One region of the Bradyrhizobium sp. SZCCHNRI1029 genome, then DNA from elsewhere that is predicted to be linked to it. Evidence: predicted binding sites of a transcription regulator. Region 1 holds the regulator's gene; the other holds the start of a gene.

Region 1 (5,049 bases):
CTACACCCGTGTCGGCGTGATCGGCGGCGTCATGCTGGCGCTGGGGCGTGCGCTCGGCGAAACGATGGCGGTGACCTTCATCATCGGCAACTCGTTCCGTATCTCATCCTCGATCTTCGCACCGGGCACCACGATCTCGGCCGCCATCGCCTCCGAATTCCAGGAGAGCGACGGGCTGCACCAGTCGAGCCTGATCCTGCTCGGCCTGCTGCTGTTCGTGCTCACGTTCTTCGTGCTGGCGAGCGCGCGGCTGATGCTCATGCGGCTCGAAGCCAAGGCGGGAAAATAAGCCATGTCCAGCGCTGACACGCTTACACTCGATGCGCCGGTCAATCCGATCTATGCGCGCCGGCGCCGCAGAGACATCGTGATCCGCGGCCTCTGCGTTGCTGCCGCGATGTTCGGCGTCACCTGGCTGGCGCTGATCCTGTTCACGCTGTTCTATAACGGACTCGCCGGCCTCAGCCTGCAGGTTTTTGCCGCCGACACGCCACCGCCCGGCTCCAGCGAAGGCGGCCTGCGCAACGCCATCGTCGGCTCCTTGATCATGACGATCATCGGCGTCGGCATCGGCGCGCCGCTCGGCCTGTTCGCCGGCACCTATCTCGCCGAATACGGCCGCAACGACCGCCTGACCTCGGTGATCCGCTTCATCAACGACATCCTGCTGTCGGCGCCCTCGATCATCATCGGCCTGTTCATCTATGGTGCGGTCGTGGTGCCGATGGGCGGCTTCTCGGCACTCGCGGGTTCCCTTGCATTGGCGGTCATCGTGATCCCGGTGGTGCTGCGCACCACCGAGGACATGCTGCTGCTCGTGCCCAACCCGCTGCGCGAGGCGGCGTCTGCGCTCGGCCTGCCGCGCTCGCTGGTGATCCGCCGCATCGCCTATCGGGCGGCGCGCTCGGGCCTCATCACCGGCGTGCTGCTGGCGACCGCCCGCGTCGCCGGCGAGACCGCGCCTCTGCTGTTCACCGCGCTGTCGAACCAGTTCTGGAGCCTCAACCTTTCCAAGACGATGGCGAACCTGCCCGTCACCATCAACAATTTCGTCCAGAGCCCTTATGCCTACTGGAAACAACTGGCCTGGAGCGGAGCCCTTCTCATCACTCTGGCCGTGCTCGCCCTGAACATCGGTGCACGCATTCTCGGCGCCGAGAGGAACACCAAATGACCGAACTGTCCGTCTCCGTCAGTCAGCCCAATCACGCTCTTCACGGCAAGGCGCTTCCGGATGCGCCGGCCAAGGTGACCGCGCGCAACCTCAACTTCTACTACGGCGACCATCATGCGCTGAAGAACATCAACCTGTCGCTGGGCACCAACCGCGTCACCGCGTTCATCGGCCCGTCCGGCTGCGGCAAGTCCACGCTGCTGCGCATCTTCAACCGGATGTACGATCTCTATCCGGGGCAGCGGGCGACCGGGCAGCTGATGCTCGACAACACCAACATCCTCGATCCCAAGCTCGATCTGAACCTGCTGCGTGCCCGGGTCGGCATGGTGTTCCAGAAGCCGACGCCGTTCCCGATGACGATCTACGAGAACATCGCCTTCGGCATCCGCCTCTATGAGAAGATCTCCAAGTCGGAGATGGACGACCGGGTCGAGAAGGCGCTGCGCGGCGGCGCGTTGTGGAACGAGGTCAAGGACAAGCTCAACGCCTCGGGCCTGTCGCTGTCCGGCGGCCAGCAGCAGCGGCTGTGCATCGCGCGTACCGTGGCGGTCCGGCCGGAGGTGATCCTGTTCGACGAGCCGTGCTCGGCGCTCGATCCGATCTCGACCGCCAAGGTCGAGGAGCTGATCCAGGAACTCGCCGAAAACTATACGATCGCCATCGTGACGCATAACATGCAGCAGGCGGCGCGCGTCTCCGACAAGACCGCCTTCATGTATCTCGGCGAGCTGATCGAGTTCGACGACACCAGCAAGATCTTCACCTCGCCGAGCGATCGGCGGACCCAGGATTACATCACCGGCCGGTTCGGCTGACGCCGACGACATTGTCTTCAGGAGATCATCATGGCCAGTGAACATACCGCCAAGGCGTTCGACAGCGATCTGCAGGACCTCACCCGTCTGGTATCGGAGATGGGCGGCCTCGCCGAGCGGCTGATCGTCGATTCCGTCGATGCGCTGGTGCGACGCGACATCGCGCTCGGCCAGAAGGTGGTCGCCACCGACGCCGAGGTCGACAAGCTGCAGCGCATCATCGAGGAGCGCGCCGTTCTCACCATCGCCCGGCGACAGCCGATGGCGGTCGACCTGCGCGAGATCGTCGGCGCGATGCGCGTGGCGACCGATCTGGAGCGCATCGGCGACCTCGCCAAGAACATCGGCAAGCGCGTCGCGGCGCTGGAGAGCGACTTCCATCCGCTGAAGCTGATCCGCGGGCTCGAGCACATGACCGATCTCGTGCAGTCGCAGGTCAAGACGGTGCTGGACGCCTATGCCGCGCACGATTTGCCGGCGGCGATGACGGTGTGGAAGGGCGATGAGGAAGTCGATGCCATCTGCACCTCGCTGTTTCGCGAGCTCCTGACCTACATGATGGAGGATCCGCGCAACATCTCGTTCTGCATCCACCTGATGTTCTGCGCCAAGAATATCGAGCGCATCGGCGATCACGCGACCAACATCGCCGAGACGGTGTTCTATATGATCGAAGGCCAGCAGATCATGGACAAGCGCCCGAAGGGCGACATGACGAGCTTCGCATCGACGATCCCCGGCAACTGAGAGAGACGGTTCAGACATGGGCGCCCGAATTCTGGTGGTGGAGGACGAGGAGGCGCTGACGACGCTGCTGCGCTACAACCTCGAGGCCGAAGGCTACGAGGTCGAGACAGTGGCGCGCGGCGACGAAGCCGACACGCGCCTGAAGGAGCGTGTTCCCGATCTCGTCGTGCTCGACTGGATGCTGCCGGGCCTGTCCGGCATCGAGCTGTGCCGCCGCCTGCGGGCGCGGACCGAGACCCGGCAGTTGCCGATCATCATGCTCACCGCACGCGGCGAGGAGAGCGAGCGCGTGCGCGGCCTCGCGACCGGCGCCGACGACTACATCGTCAAGCCGTTCTCGGTGCCGGAGCTTCTGGCGCGGGTGAAAGGCCTGCTGCGGCGGGCGAGTCCGGAGCGGCTGGCGACCGTGCTGTCCTATGGCGACATCGAGCTCGACCGCGAGAAGCGCCGCGTGGCGCGCTCTGGTAGGCCGATCGATCTCGGCCCGACCGAATACCGCCTGCTCGAGTTCTTCCTGGAGCATCCCGGCCGCGTGTTCAGCCGCGAGCAGCTGCTCGACAGTGTCTGGGGCCGCGACATCTACATCGACGAGCGCACCGTCGACGTCCATATCGGCCGCCTGCGCAAGCTGCTCAATCCCGGCCGCGAGCAGGACCCGATCCGCACCGTGCGCGGCGCCGGTTATGCGCTCGATGATCGCTTCGCCAAGAGCGAGCAGGTGTAAGGGGCGATCCGGCGTGAGGACGCAGCAGGTGTGAGACGCGAGGCGGCCCGATTGAGGAGATCGCGGTCCGCTTTCCGCCACGCCGCCGCCGTCTTGATCGTGTCTGCTTCGTGGCCGTCACGATGTTTCGGTCCCAGCGGACGCCCTTGATCAAGACCATCATCATATCTCTTGCCGTGCTGCTCGGCGGCGCGGCGGGCGCCACGGCCGCCGAGCTCGAAGACGCGGTCGCGGCGGCAGGCAACGGGCAGCATGCGGCGGCGATGCGACGGCTGCTGCCGCTGGCCGCCAAGGGCGATGCGCGGGCGCAGTTCGACGTCGGCTTCATGCACGCCTTCGGCTGGGGCCAACCGCGCAACCCCGCCGAGGCGCTGGCGTGGTACCGCAAGGCCGCCGATCAGGGGCTCGCCGTCGCGCAACACTATCTCGGCATCGCCTACGTCAACGGCGAAGGTGTTGCGAGCAATTACGGCGAAGCCGGCCGCTGGTTCAGCCGCGCCGCGGCGCAGGGCTTCGCCCAGTCGCAATACATGCTCGGCCTGATGCTGCTCGACGGCCGCGGTGTGAAACAGGACGTCGTGCAGGGCTATGCCTGGCTGGTGATGGCGGGCCGTAGCGGCGTGCGATCGGCCGGCCGCGACGTGCAGCGGGTCAAGTTGACCGAGCCGCAGCGCGTCCAGGCTCAGACTGCCATTGCGGCCTGGCGGCCGAAGCCGGAATCGGCGGAGGCCGGCATCGCCGCTCCGCGTCCGGAGCAACTGCTCGGGCTCGACCGTCACATCGGCGAGGTCGTCGATCCCACCTCGTGGCCGGCGTCGTCGATCGGCGTCGTCACCGTCGCGCAATACTCGACCGGCGGCTGGTGCACCGGCACGCTGGTCGCGCCGCGCGTCGTGCTCACCGCGGCGCATTGCGTGTTCAACGGCGTGGCGCAGGTCAGCCCCGGCAACGTCCGCTTCCTGGCCGGCATGAACAGGGGCACGCCGGCGGCATCGTCGGTCGCCGACAAGCTGATCGTGGCGCCCGATTTCGTCCCGACCCGGCACGACAGGTGGTCGCTCGACCGCTCGCCCGCCGATTGGGCATTGATCGTGCTGAAGGACGCGCTGCCGTCGAAGCCGGTCGCGGTCAAGGCGCTGACGCGCGAGGAATTGCAGGCTGCGACCTCGGCCGGAACCATCTCCGAGATCGGCTACGGCCAGGAGCGGCGCTATTCGCCGACCGGCCAGCGCAATTGCAGCGCCGGCATGACCAAGGACGGGATGCTGCTGACGGTGCATTGCCTCGCCAATTTCGGCTATTCGGGCTCCCCCATCATGGCCGAAGTCGGCGGACAGCCGGCCGTGGTCGGCATCTTCTCGGCGTTCCACGAGGAGACCCGGCTGATGTTCGCAGCCCCCGCGAGCCAGTTCGAGGCGGTCGTGCGGCGCGAGATCACGGCACAGAGTGCCTCGATGCGGTGAGCGAAGGAGGGGCGAGAGAAGAAGATGTCCCGCCGCTGGTCATGAACTGTGCGTGACTGGATAGCGGGTTGCCAAGCGAGAGGGCAATCCGGGAAGGGCCGCCCACGTTTTCCTGCAGCTTTT
Region 2 (5,049 bases), on a different contig from region 1:
CGTCACTTTTCCGTCTCCACCAGCCCCTTGACGAACAGGCGCTGCATGACGACGACGACGAACACCGGCGGCAGCATCGCGAGCACGGCCGTCGCCATCACGATCGGCCACTCGGTCAGCGCGTCGGTCGTCGTGATCATCTTGCGGATGCCGATCTGGATGGTCTGCATGTCGTCGCGCGTCGTGATCAGCAGCGGCCAGAGATATTGATTCCAGCCGAGGATGAACAGGATCACGAACAGCGCCGCCATGTTGGTGCGCGACAGCGGCAGCAGGGTGTCCCAGAAGAAGCGGAACGGCCCGGCGCCGTCGATGCGGGAGGCCTCCAGCAGCTCGTCCGGCACCGTCATGAAGAACTGGCGGAACAGCAGCGTGGCGGTGGCGGACGCGATCAGCGGCAGCGCGAGCCCCGCATAGCTGTCGAGCATGTGGAGGTCGGCGACGATCTTGTAGGTCGGATAGATGCGCACCTCGACCGGCAGCATGAGGGTGATGAAGATGAGCCAGAAGATCGCCATGCGGAACGGGAAGCGGAAGTAGACGACCGCATAGGCCGAGATGATCGAGATCGCGATCTTGCCGACGGCGATCAGCAGCGCCATGACCAGCGAGTTCAAAAGCATGGTCGCAACCGGCTCGCGGGTCGAGCCGCTCGTGCCGACGAAGATCGTCTGATAGTACGTCGACAGGAAGTGCCCGCCAGGCAGCAGCGACATCTGCCCGTTGGCGATCACCGCATTGTCCTGCGTCGAGGCGACGAACGCGAGATAGACCGGGAACGCGACGATCGCGATTCCGATCCACAGGATGGCGTGCGCGACGTAGCGTCGAATGCCTTCTTGCTCGACCATCAATAGGTCACCTTGCGCTCGACGAAGCGGAACTGGATCGCCGTCAGCACGATGACGATGACCATCAGAACGACGGATTGTGCGGCCGACGAGCCCAGATTGCCGCCGAGCAGGCCATCGGTATAGACCTTGTAGACAAGCGTCTCGGTAGATTTGCCAGGACCACCGCGGGTCATCGTGTCGATGATGCCGAAGGTCTCGAAGAAGGCGTAGACGATGTTGATGACCAGCAGGAAGAAGATGGTCGGCGACAGCAGCGGGAAGGTCACGGTCCAGAACCGCCGCATCGGCCGCGCGCCGTCGATCGCGGCGGCCTCGAGCACGCTCCGGGGGATGCTCTGCAGCCCGGCGAGGAAGAACAGGAAGTTGTAGGAGATCTGCTTCCAGGCGGCCGCGAGGATGATCTGCAGCGCCGCCTGGTCGCCGTCGAGCAGCGGATTCCAGTCGATGCCAACAGCGCGCAGATAGCGCGAGATCACGCCGAGCGACGGGTGGAGCATGAAGATCCAGAGCACGCCCACCACCGGCGGCGCCACGGCATAGGGCCAGATCAGCAGCGTCCGGTACAGCGTGACGCCGCGCAGCGGCTTGTCCGCCATGACCGCGAGCAGCAGTGCGACCGACAGCGACGAGAGCGCGATGGCGAAGGAGAAGCCGAAGGTGCGGAGAATGGCCTGGAAATAGTCCGGCTGGCTGAGCAGGTCGGCGTAGTTCTCGAACCAGACGAAGCTCGTGGACAGGCCGAACGCGTCCTGCAGCAGGAACGACTGGATGACGGCCTGGATCGCGGGCCAATAGAAGAAGATCAGCACGATCGCGAGCTGGGGAGCGACCAGCACGAACGGCAGCAGTTTTGACTGAAAGATGGCGTTCTTCTGCATGGTCGGTCGGCGAGCCGGCAGGCCGCGAGGCGGCCTGCCGGCTCATGGCCTCACTTCACGGCCGTCTTTTCGAACTGGCGCAGCATCTGGTTGCCGCGCTCGACGGCGGCGTCCAGCGCCTGCTTGGCGGTCTTCTTGCCGGCCAGAGCCTGCTCGATTTCCTCCGACCAGACGTCACGCAGCTGCACCATGTTGCCAAGACGCAGGCCGCGGGAATTCTCCGTCGGTTCCTTGTTGGTCAGTTCGAGCAGCGGCGTCTCCAGATAGGGCTGATCCTTGTAGAAGCCCTCGGCCTTGGCCTTGGCGTAGGCCGCCTTGGTGATCGGCAGATAGCCCGAGGCCTTGTGGATGTAGACCTGACGATCGGTGTCCGAGAGGAAGGTCAGGAACTTCGCCACGCCTTTGTATTCGTCCGCGCTCTTGCCGCCCATCACCCAGAGCGAGGCGCCGCCGATGATCGAGTTCTGCGGCGCGCCCTTGGCGTCCGGATAATACGGCATCGGCGCGGCGGTGAAGGCGAACTTGGCCTGGGCCTTGACGTTGCCGAAGAACGCCGACGAGGTCAGGTAGATCGGGCATTCGCCCGAGGTGAAGCGGCCCTCGCCGGTGTTGGTGCGGCCGGCATAGTCGTAGGTCTTGTCCTTCTGCAGCTCGACCAGGTTTTCGAGATGTTTGACCTGCAGCGGACCGTTGAACTCCAGCACGGTGTCGAAGCCGTCGAGACCGTTCGCCTTGCTGGCCAGCGGCACGTTGTGCCAGGCGGAGAGCTGCTCGAGATTGACCCAGGTGACCCAGGAGCCCGAGAAGCCGCAGGTCGGATGGCCGGCCGCCTTCAGCTTCTTGGCGGTCTCGAACAGTTCAGGCCAGGTCTTCGGGATCTCGGCGTTGACCTTCTTCAACTCATCGAGATTCACCCACATGACGGTGGACGATGAGTTGAAGGGGAAGGAGAGCATTTCGCCCTTCGAGGTCGAATAGTAGCCGGTGATCGCCGGCAGGTAGCTCTTGGGATCGAACTTCTCGCCGGCGTCCTGCATCAGCTTGTAGACCGGCTTCACGGCGCCGGTGGCGGCCATCATGGTGGCGGTGCCGACCTCGAACACCTGCATGATGTGGGGCGCATTGCCGGCGCGGAAGGCGGCGATGCCGGCATTCATCGTGTCGGCGTAGTTGCCCTTGTAAGTCGGGACGACCTTGTAGTCGGACTGCGAGGCGTTGAAATCGTTGGCGAGCTTGACGATGACGTCGTTGTTGGCGCCGGTCATCGCATGCCACCACTGAATTTCGGTCACGGCATGCGCAGGTGCTGCGGCGCTCAGGACCAGCGTGACTGCCGCAGTCGCGGCCGTCCAGAATTGGCGAAGTGACATTAAAGAATACCTCCCGTGAAACGTCATCGGCGTCGCGGCCGTAGCAGCGCGAGATGACAGTTTCGTGAATGTATAACCGGTTGGATCGTCAGCGGAAAGCGCGTTCATCGCGGCGGAACGCAGCGACTTGCGGGAGACGGCGCCGCGCCGGGGCGATGCCCCGGCCGGCGCTGACGGTGAGAGACGACAGGCTGATGGCGCCTCAGCGCTTGCGCTCGGCGCACACCGTGCCCTGGGACAGCAGCGCCTCGATCTCGCTCGGCGTGTAACCGAACTCGGTCAGCACCTCCTGCGCGTGCTGACTGAACTTCGGCGGGGTGGAGCGCAGGCTCGGCTTGGTGCGTTCGAGCCGGATCGGCGACGCGACGCCCTTGTACCAGTCCTTCTCGATGACATCGCCGCGGTAGATCGTGTGCGGATTGGTCAGCGCCTTGTCGATCTTCTGCACGGGTCCTGCCGGCAGACCGGCCGCGAGCAGCCGGTCGCACAGCGGCTCCGCCTCGAACTGGCTGAACACGGCGGCAAGCTCGGCGCGCAGCGCCTCGCGGTTGGCGACGCGATCCTTGTTGCGGGCGAAGCGCGGATCGGTGCCGAGTTCGGGGCGGCCGATCTCCTTGGCGAGCTTGCGGAAGGTGCCGTCATTGCCGACGCCGATGAAGATATCGTCGGTCTTGGTCGCGAAGATCGCATACGGAACGAGGTTCGGGTGCTCGTTGCCGGTCAGCGACGGCGGCTTGCCATGCATGAAGTAGTTTGCGGTATGCGGATGCATGATCGCGAGGCCGGTCTCATACAGCGTAACCTCGAGGAACTGACCGATGCCCGAGCGCTGCCGTTCCGACAGCGCCATCAGGATGCCGATCGCGGCATAGAGTCCGGTGGTGATGTCGACCAGCGGCACGCCGATCCGCATCGGTCCGCTCTGCGGCGAACCGGTCGCCGCGATCATGCCGGTCATCGCCTGGATGATCGCGTCGTAGCCGGGATTGCCACCGCGCGGGCCATCCGCGCCGAAGCCGCAGATGCGGCAGTGCACCAGCTTGGGGAATGTCTCGCGCAGCGTGTCGCTGCCGATGCCCCACTTCTCCAAGGTGCCAGGCTTGAAGTTCTCGATCAGCACGTCGGCCGTCTCGAGCATCCGCATCAGCACGGCGCGGCCGCCCTCGGAGGCGAGGTCGAGGCCGATCGAGCGCTTGTTGCGGTTGATCCCGACGAAATAGGCGGCGTCCTCATCGTGGAAGGGCGGACCCCAGTCGCGCACCTCGTCGCCGGCCGGCGGCTCGACCTTGATCACGTCAGCGCCGTGATCGGCCAGGATCTGCGTGCAATAGGGGCCGCCGAGCACGCGCGTCAGATCGATCACGCGCAGGCCGGCCATGGCGCCAGGAGCAAATTGGGGTGTCATCGGATGTCGCGAGGTTGGTTTCAGCTCGCGATCATTAAGCATTGCTGCGGCGGCGGCGCAAACGGATGGCTGCCATGCGGCAGGACAACGGAGGCCGTCCTGCCGCATGACGGAATTGAAGCTCAGACGACGTTCAGCTTGACGTCGACATTGCCGCGCGTGGCGTTGGAATAGGGGCACACCTCGTGCGCCTTGGCGACCAGCGCTTCGGCGTCGGCCTTGGCGAGGCCGGGCAGCGACACTGCGAGCTCGACGGTGATGCCGAAGCCGCCTTCGGAGCGCGGGCCGATGCCGACCGTCGAGGTCACCGACGTGTCGGCGGGAACCTTGGGGCCGCCCTGCGAGCCGACGAACTTCATCGCGCCGATGAAGCAGGCTGCGTAGCCGGCCGCAAACAACTGCTCCGGATTGTTGCCGGCACCGCCGCCGCCGCCGAGCTCCTTCGGGGTGGAAAGCTTGACCTTGAGCGAGCCGTCGAGGGTCGCGGCTTCGCCGTCGCGGCCGCCGGTGGCCTTGGCGCTGGTCTTGTAGAGCACGTTCAC

What was found. The regulator PhoB, encoded in region 1, activates phosphate uptake and scavenging genes when phosphate is short. The targets are predictions, from matches to a motif close to TGTCATNNANCTGTCAT.
Region 2: the regulator PhoB is predicted to act here: its motif matches at 3,156-3,172, upstream of ugpB (sn-glycerol-3-phosphate ABC transporter substrate-binding protein UgpB).

What each region holds. Positions count from the first base shown of each region.
Region 1 covers NZ_JAUEUK010000002.1:64,432-69,480, forward strand. The annotation lists gene pstC (phosphate ABC transporter permease subunit PstC) at 1-289, shown strand, start outside; gene pstA (phosphate ABC transporter permease PstA) at 293-1,174, shown strand; gene pstB (phosphate ABC transporter ATP-binding protein PstB) at 1,171-1,992, shown strand; gene phoU (phosphate signaling complex protein PhoU) at 2,023-2,739, shown strand; gene phoB (phosphate regulon transcriptional regulator PhoB) at 2,756-3,463, shown strand; gene QW861_RS05955 (trypsin-like serine protease) at 3,610-4,926, shown strand.
Region 2 covers NZ_JAUEUK010000012.1:178,914-183,962, forward strand. The annotation lists gene ugpE (sn-glycerol-3-phosphate ABC transporter permease UgpE) at 3-851, opposite strand; gene ugpA (sn-glycerol-3-phosphate ABC transporter permease UgpA) at 851-1,732, opposite strand; gene ugpB (sn-glycerol-3-phosphate ABC transporter substrate-binding protein UgpB) at 1,783-3,102, opposite strand; gene QW861_RS28870 (CaiB/BaiF CoA-transferase family protein) at 3,305-4,507, opposite strand; gene QW861_RS28875 (organic hydroperoxide resistance protein) at 4,630-5,049, opposite strand, start outside.